Regions from separate parts of the Brevibacillus sp. FW306-2-1A-C05A genome, predicted to be linked through region 2. Evidence: riboswitches for the same ligand, from Rfam matches in the RefSeq annotation. Region 2 holds a riboswitch; the other holds the start of a gene.
The links. A riboswitch is a leader RNA that binds a small molecule or an ion and turns the genes downstream of it on or off. The one in region 2 is predicted to bind FMN.
Positions count from the first base shown of each region.

Region 1: it holds a riboswitch for FMN, as region 2 does, so the genes downstream of both, AC3WJN_RS21920 (ECF transporter S component) here and ribD (bifunctional diaminohydroxyphosphoribosylaminopyrimidine deaminase/5-amino-6-(5-phosphoribosylamino)uracil reductase RibD) in region 2, are expected to answer to the same signal.

Region 1 is NZ_JBYSWV010000051.1:10,461-16,483, forward strand. It holds gene AC3WJN_RS21910 (HAD family hydrolase) at 1-225, shown strand, start outside; gene proS (proline--tRNA ligase) at 318-1,784, opposite strand; gene AC3WJN_RS21920 (ECF transporter S component) at 2,102-2,710, opposite strand; FMN riboswitch at 2,966-3,122, opposite strand; gene AC3WJN_RS21925 (ABC transporter permease) at 3,481-4,278, opposite strand; gene AC3WJN_RS21930 (ABC transporter permease) at 4,282-5,076, opposite strand; gene AC3WJN_RS21935 (ABC transporter ATP-binding protein) at 5,069-6,023, opposite strand, start outside.
Region 2 is NZ_JBYSWV010000031.1:24,539-30,561, reverse strand. It holds gene AC3WJN_RS17705 (bifunctional 3,4-dihydroxy-2-butanone-4-phosphate synthase/GTP cyclohydrolase II) at 1-670, opposite strand, end outside; gene AC3WJN_RS17700 (riboflavin synthase) at 689-1,360, opposite strand; gene ribD (bifunctional diaminohydroxyphosphoribosylaminopyrimidine deaminase/5-amino-6-(5-phosphoribosylamino)uracil reductase RibD) at 1,468-2,568, opposite strand; FMN riboswitch at 2,702-2,853, opposite strand; FMN riboswitch at 2,959-3,104, opposite strand; gene AC3WJN_RS17690 (HAD family hydrolase) at 3,191-3,841, opposite strand; gene AC3WJN_RS17685 (hypothetical protein) at 4,029-4,445, shown strand; gene yunB (sporulation protein YunB) at 4,636-5,361, opposite strand; gene AC3WJN_RS17675 (MFS transporter) at 5,404-6,023, opposite strand, start outside.

The DNA.
Region 1 (6,023 bases), on a different contig from region 2:
CCGGAAGGCATTTTTACTGCGCTGAAAGAGCTTGGCTCAACGGCCGGGGAGACGATTTTTGTAGGCGACAGCGATGCCGACATCGTGGCCGGGCGTGCGGCAGGGCTTACGACGGTCGGGGTCGATTGGCTGCCCGTCACGCAAAAGGCCGGAAGCTTCGATCCGGAGCCGGACTACCGCTTTTCCGACGCACAGGTTTTTGCCGACTGGGTGCTCGGCCGCTAAGTTTTTCGCACAGGCAAAAAGGGAGTGCCCTCTTTTTCACGCGAGGGGCACTCCCTTGTTTTCGGTTCAAGCGTATGCGTTACCAGAACCGCCTAGTACGCCCGCCCGAACCAGACCGTATGCTTCGCCTCTTTGCCGCAGCAAATGCAGGCTGCTTTTTGGGCAGGCGGATCGAACGGAATGTTGCGGGAGGTAAATTTGGTTTCTTCCTTGACCTTGGCTTCGCAAGCGTCGTCTCCGCACCAGCCGGCCAGCACCCAGCCGCTTGGGCGGTTCTCGCTTTCGCAGTTGGCGATGTGCGCAGCCAACTGCTCCATCGTGTCGACGTCGAGATGAGAATTAGCTTCCCGGAAGGCCAGCGCTTTTTGGAACATGTTTTGCTGGATGTCTTCGAGCAGCTTCGCAATCGTCTGGGCAATTCCCGCCAGCGGCACGGTCACTTTTTCGCCCGTATCGCGGCGGGCCAGGATCGCCTGACCGTTTTCCACATCGCGCGGCCCAAGCTCCAGGCGCAGCGGCACCCCGCGCATTTCCCATTCGTTGAACTTCCAGCCCGGCGTCTCTTCACGCAAGTCGGCACGCACGCGAACCCCTGCCGCTTTGATCTCGTCGAAAAGCGGATCGAACGCCTCCATCACTTTTTCCCGCAGCTTCATCGGACCTACCGGAATCATGATGACTTGCGTAGGCGCCATCCGTGGCGGCAGCGCCAGGCCGCGGTCGTCGCCGTGCACCATGATCATCGAGCCGATGAGCCGCGTCGAGCTGCCCCACGAGGTCGTATGCACGTACTTGAACTGATTGTCGCGGTCCAAAAACTTGATCTCGAAGCCGCGCGCAAACTTGTCGCCCAAATAGTGCGAGGTACCTGCCTGCACGGCTTTTCCGTCCTTCATCATCGCTTCGATCGAGTACGTGTCAACCGCACCCGCGAAGCGCTCGCTCGGCGTCTTTTGCCCTTTCCATACCGGAATCGCCAGCTCCTGCTCGACTACTTCGCGATAAATTTCGAGCATCTGCATCGTTTCCTGGCGCGCCTCTTCTTCTGTCGCATGGGCGGTGTGGCCTTCCTGCCAGAGAAATTCCGATGTGCGCAAAAACGGCATCGTGCGCTTTTCCCAGCGGAACACGTTGGCCCACTGGTTAATCAGGATCGGCAAGTCGCGGTAGCTCTGAATCCACTGGCTGTACATGTGGCCGATGATCGTCTCCGAGGTCGGGCGCAGGGCGAGCTTTTCCTCCAACTGTTCGCCGCCCGCTTCGGTCACCCATGGCAGTTCTGGGTTGAAGCCCTCGATGTGCTCTTTTTCTTTTTGGAAAAACGACTCGGGAATCAGCATCGGGAAGTAGGCATTGCGATGTCCGGTTTCCTTGAACCGTTTGTCCATCGCCTCCTGAATCCGCTCCCACAGCTCGAAGCCGTCGGGCTTGAAGACGATGCAGCCGCGCACCGGGGTGTAGTCCATCAAGTCCGCCTTTTTGATCGCATCAATGTACCAGCGCGAAAAATCTTCCGACTGCGGTGTAATTTCTTTTACAAACGCTTTGTCCTCTTTCATCCTTCTACGCTCCTTTTTTCTTCGCATGAAATGCAAAAAATCCCCCATCCCAAAAGGGACGGAGGATTGACTTCCGCGGTACCACCCTGATTGACCATGGCTTGTGCCACAGTCCTCTTTTCCAACCCGATAACGGCGGGGCGACCGGACCAGCTCGTCGCTGGCGGCTTCAGGATGGGGTGCAGGTATGCCTCGTATCAGCCTTCCAGACTAGGGCCGACTCTCTGGAACAAGGGAAATAGCTGCGGGTCCTTTCATAGCCTTTTCACAAAAACGGTTCGTTTAAGAACATATCTTAGCAAGTCGAAAGGCCGATGTCAATTTGTGGTACGCAGGGCCAGGCGAGCGCCCAGCTTGGCGTAAACAGGATAGGCGACCAAGGCGAGCACGACGCCTTTGAAAATGTTGAACGGCACAATGCCGACCAAGACGAGGGACCAGACGCTCGTCGCATTGAACATCGCAAGCAGTTCTGCCATCGGCATATGGTAGAGCACAGCGTAAGCCGGGAGCAGGACGTATGCGTTGGCGACAGCCATGACGACCGTCATCATCAATGTCCCGAGCGCAAGCCCTGTCAGAAAACCTTTTTTGCCCTGGCCGCTGCGTTGCAGCAGGATAGCCGGCAAAATGAAGCTGGCGCCGGCAATCACATTGGCAATCTCGCCGATCAAGAGTCCGTCTGCATTTTTAAACAGAAAGTGCAATGTATTTTTCAAAACTTCGATGATGATTCCGGCCACCGGACCGTACATAAGCCCGCCGATCAACGCTGGCAGCGTGCTGAAATCAAGCTTCAGAAAGCTCGGCATCAGCGGAACGGGAACCTCCAAAAATTGCAGGATAAAGGCAACGGCGGCCAGCATCGGAATCGTCACGATCCGCTGGGTTGCTCTGCGCGAAGAATGCAAGGCTGTTTCTTTCATGTGTACCATCTCCTCTTTGTTCTCCTTCTTTGAGGAATGGCAACAGTGGTCGTGCCACACGTGTTGCTACTCATACGATTTGCCTGCGGAAACGCAAAAATACCCTGAGAAAGATTCTCAGGGCAGATTACAGGCGTATGACAAAGCATGTGCAGGAAACAGGTTCGCGAAACAAAAGGTGCTGATTTTGCATGCCCCTTTTGCAGCTTTTCCCGTTTGCACAGGCAAACAAGCACGTGCAGAAAACGTACTGTCGTCATCCTTCTCCCATCCAGACTGTACTGTCGGCTCTGGAATCTCACCAGATCCTGCACTCCGTCGCTTGCTGACAAGCTGGGGAGGCTCGCGGGCTTAACGTGCTCGTGACACGATCACCGCCGGTCGGGAATTGCACCCTGCCCCGAAGGAATTGTGTAGTTGTATATTGCATATTATACTGCGCTTTTTTGATTTGACAATAGAGGAAACGGCTAAATCGACAATTTTTTATTGTTTTCCGATGGATTTAATAGGATATGCTCCTGGTCGCTTTGATCGGGTTGGTAGTTACCTTGACCAAAAAGAAATAGACCGCCCTTGAGTCCCAACTCCAGCGGTCTATTCTTCCAGAAATTTTGAGCCGAACCCCTTGAGGGAAGCTTCCATTGTACAGACCGCTCCGGTTGCCGCCGGACGGTCTTTTTTTCGCTTGTTACCTCTAATGTTACCATAACGAGCCGCAAATAAAAATATACATTCGGCTCCTCCAGCATCGAATCACGCCGCGACTGCTACGAACCCGCTCCCCGATATTTGCTGACTCCCCAGTTCCAGACAAACAGGCCGAGGCCAAAGAAAACGACAGCCACGAGCGGAGTAAACGCCGCGTAGGTGTACCAGACTTCTTTGCGCAAAAAGTAGGCAGCCGGGTAGACGCCGACGAAGGCAAACGGCAGTACATAGGTCAGCACGAAGCGGATCGCTTTGTTGTACACATCCACCGGATAGCGGCCGTACTGCTGAATGTTGTAGATCATCGGGGCGATTCCCGTCCGCGAATCGGAGAAAAAGCTGACCGCCGCAATCGCTGTGTACACGCCGCCGTAGATGAGAGCGCCGCTCACGACCAGCCCGATGAAGATCAGCGGGTCGTACCAGTAAAACGACAGGTCGAGCTGGATCGCCGCATAGCCCATAATAATCAGGCCCGTGATGATGCCGAAAATGCGGTCCGGCGCAATCGATTCCAGACAAACCTGCGCCAGATTGTGAATCGGCCTGGTCAGGATGCGATCCATTTCGCCCCGGATAATGTAGCGCTCGTTGAAGTCCCAAAAGCCGAAAAACATCGAGAACAGCGCATACGGCACCAAAAAGAACCCGTAAATGAAAATGATTTCGTCCCGCGTCCAGTCTTTCATCATCGGGACGTGCGTGAACACGACGATGATGAACACGAGGTTAATCAACTCGGAAACGAGGTTGGACACAAGCTCCCCGAGAAAGTCAGCCCGATAGGCAAGCCTCGTTTTGAAATACTGGCCCAGGTAGTCGGCAAAAATGCCGATAATATGTTTCACGTTTTGCATCGTCTACCCTCCTTGCACGACCAGCCGATTTCGGGCCATACGCCACAAAACCAGGATGGGGACCAGAATGACAACCATCCAGATCGCCTGAAAGCCGATCAATTCCCAGGCCCGTCCAGGGGTAATCGCTCCGGTGAAAATCAGACTCGGATAGTAGTTGACGGCCTGAAACGGCAGAAAGCCCATGACGGTCTGCGCCCAGCCCGGAAAAAAGCTGATCGGCAGCACGAGGCCGGACATCAGATCGACGACGACCCGCTTCGCCCGCATCATCCCGTCGTTGCGGAACAGGAAAAACGTGAACAGACCCGTCAGCAGGTTAATCTGCGTATTAATGAGAAAAGCGAACATCAGACTGAGCAGGTACAGCCCCCAGCCGGTCGCGGTCGCCGGGAAGTGAAAGGGAATAATCAGGCTGATGAGAAAAATCCCCGGCCCCGCGAAAAACAGAAAGCGGAAAATCCCTTCCCCGAACGCCTGCGCCGTTTTCACCGACAAGTAGTTGTAGGGACGGATCATTTCGATGGCGACCTTGCCCTCGCGAACGTCCTGGGCGATCTCCGTGTCAATGTTGTTAAAGTAAAAAGCGCGCGACATCCAGGCGATCGCCACGTAGGAGGTCATCTGCTCGACCGATAGCCCGCCAAGCTGCTGCTGGTCGCCGTAGATGGCGCCCCACAAAAAGTAGTAGGCCCCGATGTTGATCGCGTAAATGATGATGCCGCTGTAGTAGTTCACCCGGTAGGCGAGCATGGTCAAAAACCGCATGCGGATCAGTTCCATGTAGAGCCTATGCATGGTCCCGCACCTCTGTATCTACCTGGTAAATGTTGCGGACGATGTCCTCTGTGCTCGTCTCCATAATTTTCACGTCGCTGACCTCGAACGACGACATAACCGTGGACAGGACGAACGGCAGCATTTCCTGGCTTTGCGGCACCTTGACGCTCAGGGTGAAGTCGTTTTCCTGCGTGACTTCGCACGGCATTTCGCCGAGTGTCTGGCGCAGTTCGGCTGCGGAGGTGCGCTTTTTCATCTGGAAGGAAATCTCTGTGCCATTGCCCCACTTTTCCTTCAGGTCGCTGAGCAGGCCGTCGAAGATCAGCTTGCCTTTGTCCATGACCAGCACCCGTTTACAGAGCGCCTCGATGTCGGAAACGTCGTGCGTGGTCAGCAGGATGGTCATGTTTTCCGTCTCGTTCAGATTGCGCAAAAACTCGCGGATTTTTTGCTTCACCAGCACGTCCAGCCCGACTGTCGGCTCGTCGAGGAACAACAGCCGCGGCTTGTGGATCAAGGAAGCCGCTACCTCGCAGCGCATCCGCTGGCCGAGGCTCAGCTTGCGCACCGGCTGGCTGACGAACGGGCTGATTTCCAGCTCCTCGATCAAGCGCGCGAGCCACTTTTCGCCCTCTGTCTCGTCGACCTTGTAGACGCTTTTTAGCAGGCGAAACGACTCCAACGGGGACAAATCCCACCAAAGCTGTGAGCGCTGCCCGAAGACGACGCCGATGGAGCGCACGTATTCCTCGCGCTGTTTGAACGGGACGTAGCCGTTGATGACGATCTCGCCGTCGCTCGGGGTCAAAATGCCCGTCAGCATCTTGATGGTCGTCGATTTCCCGGCGCCGTTTTCCCCGATCAGGGCGAACATCTCGCCCTCTTCCACGGTGAAAGAAAGGTCATTCACCGCTTTGACTGTCTTGTACTCGCGGCTGAACAAGTCACGAAAAGCACCCCCGAGG
Region 2 (6,023 bases):
AGGCGGCGATCCGAAAATCGCCATAGCTCGTCGGCAGGCTCACTTCGATTTCTTTTCGCACGTGCGATTCGGTGCGCATCCGGTAGGCGATCAGATCGGCAATCGTAATCAGCTTCAAGTCGAAGCGGCGAGCGATCTCCACGAGCTGCGGCAACCGCGCCATCGAGCCATCCTCGTTCATGATTTCACAAATGACACCTGCGGGCACGCTCCCCGCCAGCCGGGCGAGGTCCACCGCCGCTTCGGTATGGCCCGCCCGCCGCAAAACGCCCCCGGCTCTCGCAATCAGCGGAAAAATATGCCCCGGCCTGCGAAAGTCCTCTGCCGTCTTCCGCTCGTCCAGCATCGCCAGCACGGTCTGCGAACGCTCCTGCGCCGAGATGCCTGTATGCGTGCTCACCTCGTCAATCGACACGGTAAACGCCGTCCCTTGCTTGTCCGTGTTGTGCCTGACCATTGGGGTGAGCGCAAGCCGCGCGGCCTGTTCCTCCGTCACCGGGACGCAGACAAGACCGCGCCCGTGCGTCGCCATAAAGTTAATCATCTCCGGCGCAGCCGCTTCCGCCAGGCAGACGAAGTCCCCTTCATTTTCCCGATCCTCGTCATCCACGACGATGATGGCTTTTCCTTGGCGCAAATCTTCCAGCGCCTCTTCTATGCGATGAAACATGGGCTTGTCCCTCCTCGTTCAAACGAATCCGTTTTCCTGCAAAAAAGCCATGCTGATTTTCGCGCCTTTTGCTTCGGTCTGATTGCCGCCTGCTGGCTTGCCGCGATAGCCCAAAAGCCGCTCGACGTACTTGCCGATAATATCTGTCTCCAGGTTCACCTGATCGCCCGCGCGCCGATCGTGCAGGCTGGTCGCTGCCAGCGTATGCGGGATGATCGACACCGAAAAATGCGCATCGGCAACGTCCACGACCGTAAGACTGATGCCATCGACGCAGATCGAGCCTTGCCTGATGACGTATCGTAACAGCTCCGGCGCGGCTTCAATGCGAAACAGCACAGCGTTGGCGTGCGGCTCTCGGGACAAAATCGTGCCCGTTCCGTCGATATGCCCGGAGACGATATGCCCGCCAAAGCGGTCGCCCAGCCGCATCGCCCGCTCCAGATTGACCCGCTGGCCTGTGCGCAGGTGACGGAGGGTTGTCTTTTTCATCGTCTCCGGCATGACATCTACGCTAAAATGCCGAGCCGAAAAAGACGTGACCGTCAGGCAAATCCCGTTGACGGCGATACTGTCGCCGAGCTTGACGCCTTCCAGCACCCGCTGCGCCCGAATGACCAGCCGACTCGCCTGCCCGTTGCCTGTGCTGGATTCCAACGTTCCGACTTCCTCCACCAGTCCGGTAAACATCGGCCTTTTCCTCCTCTTTGTGCTTTCTGAACAAAAATTTGCTCCCGTCGTCTGGCGACTGCTGCTCTCTGGCGCGAATGCGCAGAAAACGGAAAACCTGCTTCCAGCTACTTTTCCCATAGCGGATAACCGCTTATGCGCACGTCCTGCTCATCCAGCAGCTCGACAGTTGCATCCGCAAGCCGGACAGTCTGATCCATCGTGGCGAAGCCCGGTCCGCCAAATGGCGTGGGCGCGCCGCTTCCGCCGATCAGCTTCAACGACACGTAGCTGACGATCTTCTGGATCGCGCGCGCCTGTAAAAACGCCCCGTTCACTGCCTGCCCGCCTTCAACCAGCAGCGAAGTAATCCCGCACTCGCCCAGCGTATCCAGTACGTTTTCCACCGAAATTTGTCCGCTTGCCACAAACAGCCTGACGCCTTTTGCCGCCAATGCCGCACGCTTTTCTGGCGGAGCCGCCTCTGTCGTGAAAATCCAGGTCGGCGCATCCGCATTTTCGATCACGCGCGCTGCAAGTGGCGTGCGAAGCTCGCTGTCCAGGACGATCCGCACAGGCTGCCGCCCATACAACTGCTCCCCTTGTCTGGCCGTCAAAAGCGGATCGTCCGCCAAAACGGTTCCTACCCCGACCAAAATCGCATCGTGCTGTCTCCGCAGTTCGTGCACCTCCGCGCGCGCCCGTTCGCCCGTGATCCAGCGGCTGTGTCCTGTGACCGAAGCGATTTTGCCGTCCAGCGTGCTCGCCGTTTTCACCGTCACAAACGGGCGCTTCGTCGTGATGTAGTGGAAAAACACCTCGTTGAGCCTTTTCGCTTCCGCTTCGCCTACCCCGACGAGCACTTCCACTCCTGCGGCGCGCAGCTTCTCCACGCCTTTTCCAGCCACGAGCGGATTCGGGTCCAGCGTCGCAATCACAGCCCGGCGAATCCCCGCCGCCACTACCGCATCGGCGCAAGGGGGCGTTTTTCCGAAGTGGCTGCACGGCTCCAGCGTCACGTACAAAGTAGCGCCAGCCGCCTTTTCCCCTGCCATGCGCAGCGCATGCACCTCCGCATGCGGCTCCCCGGCACGCAAATGCGCGCCCATGCCTGCAACTGCTCCGTTGCTCACCAGGACTGCACCGACCAGTGGATTGGGGCTGGTCTGGCCGTGGGCCGAGCGCGCCAGCTCCAGCGCCAATGCCATGAACCGCTTGTCCTGCTCCATGTAAAACCTCCTTTTTCCTGCCTGGATTCCAGCCAAAACAAAAAGCCCTCGAAACCTCAAGCGTTTCAGGGCATAGGGAAAGAAGCCTTCTCGCATTCGTTTTTTGCAAAAATAACGATGCCAAAAAGCGCAGTCAGCTCTTCTTCCATCCGGACTTTACCGTCGGCTCTGGAGTTGCACCAGATCAGTCGCAAACCGTCACGGTCCACGAGTCGCGGGCTCAGACGATGGTTCGCCATCGCCATTACCGCCGGTCAGGAATTTCACCTTGCCCTGAAGATTTTCGCTATGAAGTTGCGGAATAAAAAACGCCCGTGAGAACATGCTCAGGGCGTAGGGAAAGAAACCTCGCAAATGCCTGTTTTTGAAAAAACAGCTCTGAGGTTATGCCAATACCTTCTCCCATCCGGACTTTACCGTCGGCCTTGGATTTGCACCAAGTCAGTCGCTATCCAACTGCGATAGCGAGTCGCGGGCTCAGACGTGCGTTCGTCATTACCGCCGGTCGGGAATTTCACCCTACCCTGAAGGCTGGTATTCAGTTAGGCAAAGTATAGCACATTTTTCACGTTCGCTGTCATTTTTTTAGGCAGAAGTGTTTTTCTCCTGCCTGCAAGCTTTGTTACAACATAGTCAGCAGCTCGCGCAAATCCGCAATGTACGCTTGCGGTGCCACGTCATGGCGCTCCATGTCTTGCGCATGTCCCTGGTAGGCGATAAACGCCACCTCCCCGTCCTGCGCGGCTTTTCCGTCAATCCAGGAATCCCCGACCATCGTCCAGGCCGAAGCAGGCATATCGGGATACTGCCTGCGAATGTAATGAATCCCGGACGGGTGCGGCTTCAAGGTCGTCATCTGCTCGCGCGCCACAATCTTCTCGAAGCAGCCCGCAATACCGGTTTGGTGCAGCGCTTCCTCTGCGGCAGCGTAGGCGTTGTTGGTCAAAATGAACAAATGATGCCGCTCCATGAGCTGCGCGAGCACTTCCTGGGCATGGTTCTCGAGAACAGCCTCGTGCATCCCCGCCTTTTCGATTGCCGTGACGGCTCCCCACATCTCCTGTTCGAGCTGGCTGGTCAGCCTGCCCGACTTTCGGCCAAGCTCGATCAGTTGCGAGGCGGTATGGCTGTGCCAGTCGAAGGTCGGCTCTATCAGACCATGCTCCGTCCACAACTGAAAAATTGCCTGCTTCATTTCCGCAAAATTGATCTTCGAGTGCAGCAGCGTATTGTCCATGTCAAAAATGATGCCTGTTGCAAAGCGTCTGTTCATTTCCTTTCCAGCCCCCTCGTCTTCGGTCCGTTCCCGTCTCTTGCGCTCGCAAGCCGCTTTTTTCAGTATAGCAAACAAGTTGCTCCCCCGATTGCCGAATGCTGGAAACAGGACTTTTTCCATATGGAGAACCAAAAATGACATAGAATATTTTCTACGTATGATGAAGAGGAGCTGATGATACGTGATGAAAAAGAAAGCGTGGGCGCACGTCGCTCTGTCGCTCTTTGTGGCAGTGGCGATCAGTGCGTGCAGCCAGCCAGCTTCAGTGGATCAACCGGCACAGCAAGCGGAACAGCAAACACCGCAACAGTCAGCGCAGCAACCAGCACAGCAGACTGCGCAACAGCCGACCCAGCAAACTTCCGGCGACACTGCTGCCCAGCCTGCCTCTGAACAGAAGCGGCCGGAATATCTCCCAGCCGATTTCCCGCTCCCGGAGGTCGCCGAAATTAGCACCTCGCATTCCGAAATCAAAGACGGCAAAAAGTTTGTCCTGCTCATTTTCAGCACAAAGGAAAGCATGCCAGCCGTAACCAAGCTGTACAAAGACTACTTCAAGACGCAAAACCTCTCTGACTCCGGGCAAACCATCGACGACTAAAACATCATTATTCAGGGAGGCAACATCGAGAAAAAACAGTCCTGGTCGATGATCGGCGGCCCGCTCAGCGGCCAGGAAGGCGTCATCGAGCTGACTGTCACCTGGGCGGAGCAGTAAGCAAGGGCAGCCATCTCCATGAAAAAAGCGACAGCTCGCACGCTGCCGCTTTTTTTCGTTTCCGCCGCGCCTTCTACGGGCTGTCGTCCATACCTTCCATGGGCGCACGCGGCACATCCGGCTTGCCTTCCGGATTGTTGTACAAATACTGCGGCACGTCGCCGATGATGAGGGAGTGCGTGATCGGGATTTTCGTCGTAACCGTCTGCTCCTCGGTCGCAAACGGAATGACGATGCGCAAGTCGACCTCTACGAAAATGTAGACCGTGGCGAGCACCATGTTGATGCCCGCCTCCTTCAGCTCTGTCTCCAGCTTCGTTTTCACAGAGCCGATCGGCACGAAGGTCACGGGCAAGTTCGGCCCCATTTGCGCCAGAAACGTATTCCCTGTCGCCAGGCCAAGCGGAATCGTGCGGTCCACTTTTTCCGTCTCGAACTCCTGGAGCTTGTTCTGGACGCGCGAGGTGGTTTCGCCGACAATTCTTGCGTACTCCTTGAAGTTGAACTGATACGCCTGAATTTGCCCCTCGTTGTTCTTCTCGATCTTCACGATCTGGTTGAAGTCGACGCCTTGCTGGGAAATCCGCTTGGTGACCGCATCCGTAATCGCTTCCTTCGCCAATTGCTCTGCTTTTTGAGTAGCCAGGATCAACAGTGTCGGCTCCAGCCGATGCTGCAAAAAAACGAGCGTCTGAATCGACAGCACAAAAAAAATCACCAGCGCGATCAAAAACGCTTTCGTTCGGGAAAGCGGGTTTCTCCAACGCCGACGGGGTCGAAATATAGCCACTCCCGTCACCTCCCAATTGGTACATCCTATGGTGAGTGACGGGAAAAAAGACTACCCGCGACGAGCGCCACCCGCTTGCTGTGCCTTGCGCACATAGCATCCCAGACCGAGCAGTGCCAGAGCCAAAAGCGCCTGCGCGACGGCGACCATCGCTGCCAATCCTAAGACAGCGGAAATCGCGGGCGCCGCCAAAAATGCGACAAAAAACCCGCTGCGGCTAAACAAGCCCTGTACCCCCAGCACCTTGCCGCGCACCTCGTTTTTGGCCTGCTGCAACAGCGTGCTCTCCAAGACTTGAGCCGCTCCGCCAAAAAGCCCCGCGCCCGCGAGCAAAAGCAGCGCCCAAACCGCACCGTCGGCGGCAAACGCAAGCACGATGAACACAGCCAGGAGCCAATGCGCCCCCAGCATCCCAGGCCAAGGCGCAACGGGAATGCGCGCCACCAGATAAGCGCCGATCAGGCCACCGACACTCATGACTGACCACATCATCCCGTGCAAGGTCGCGTCCCCGTGGCTAATCTGATCTGCCAAAAACGGCAAACCGTAGTTATGCGAAGCCGTGCTGATCGACAGCGGCGCAGCCAGCAGGCTGATGGCAAGCAATACGGGCGCGCTTTGCAAGTACCTGACGGCTGCCCGCATGCCACGCTCCTTTTGCTTCCCCCCGC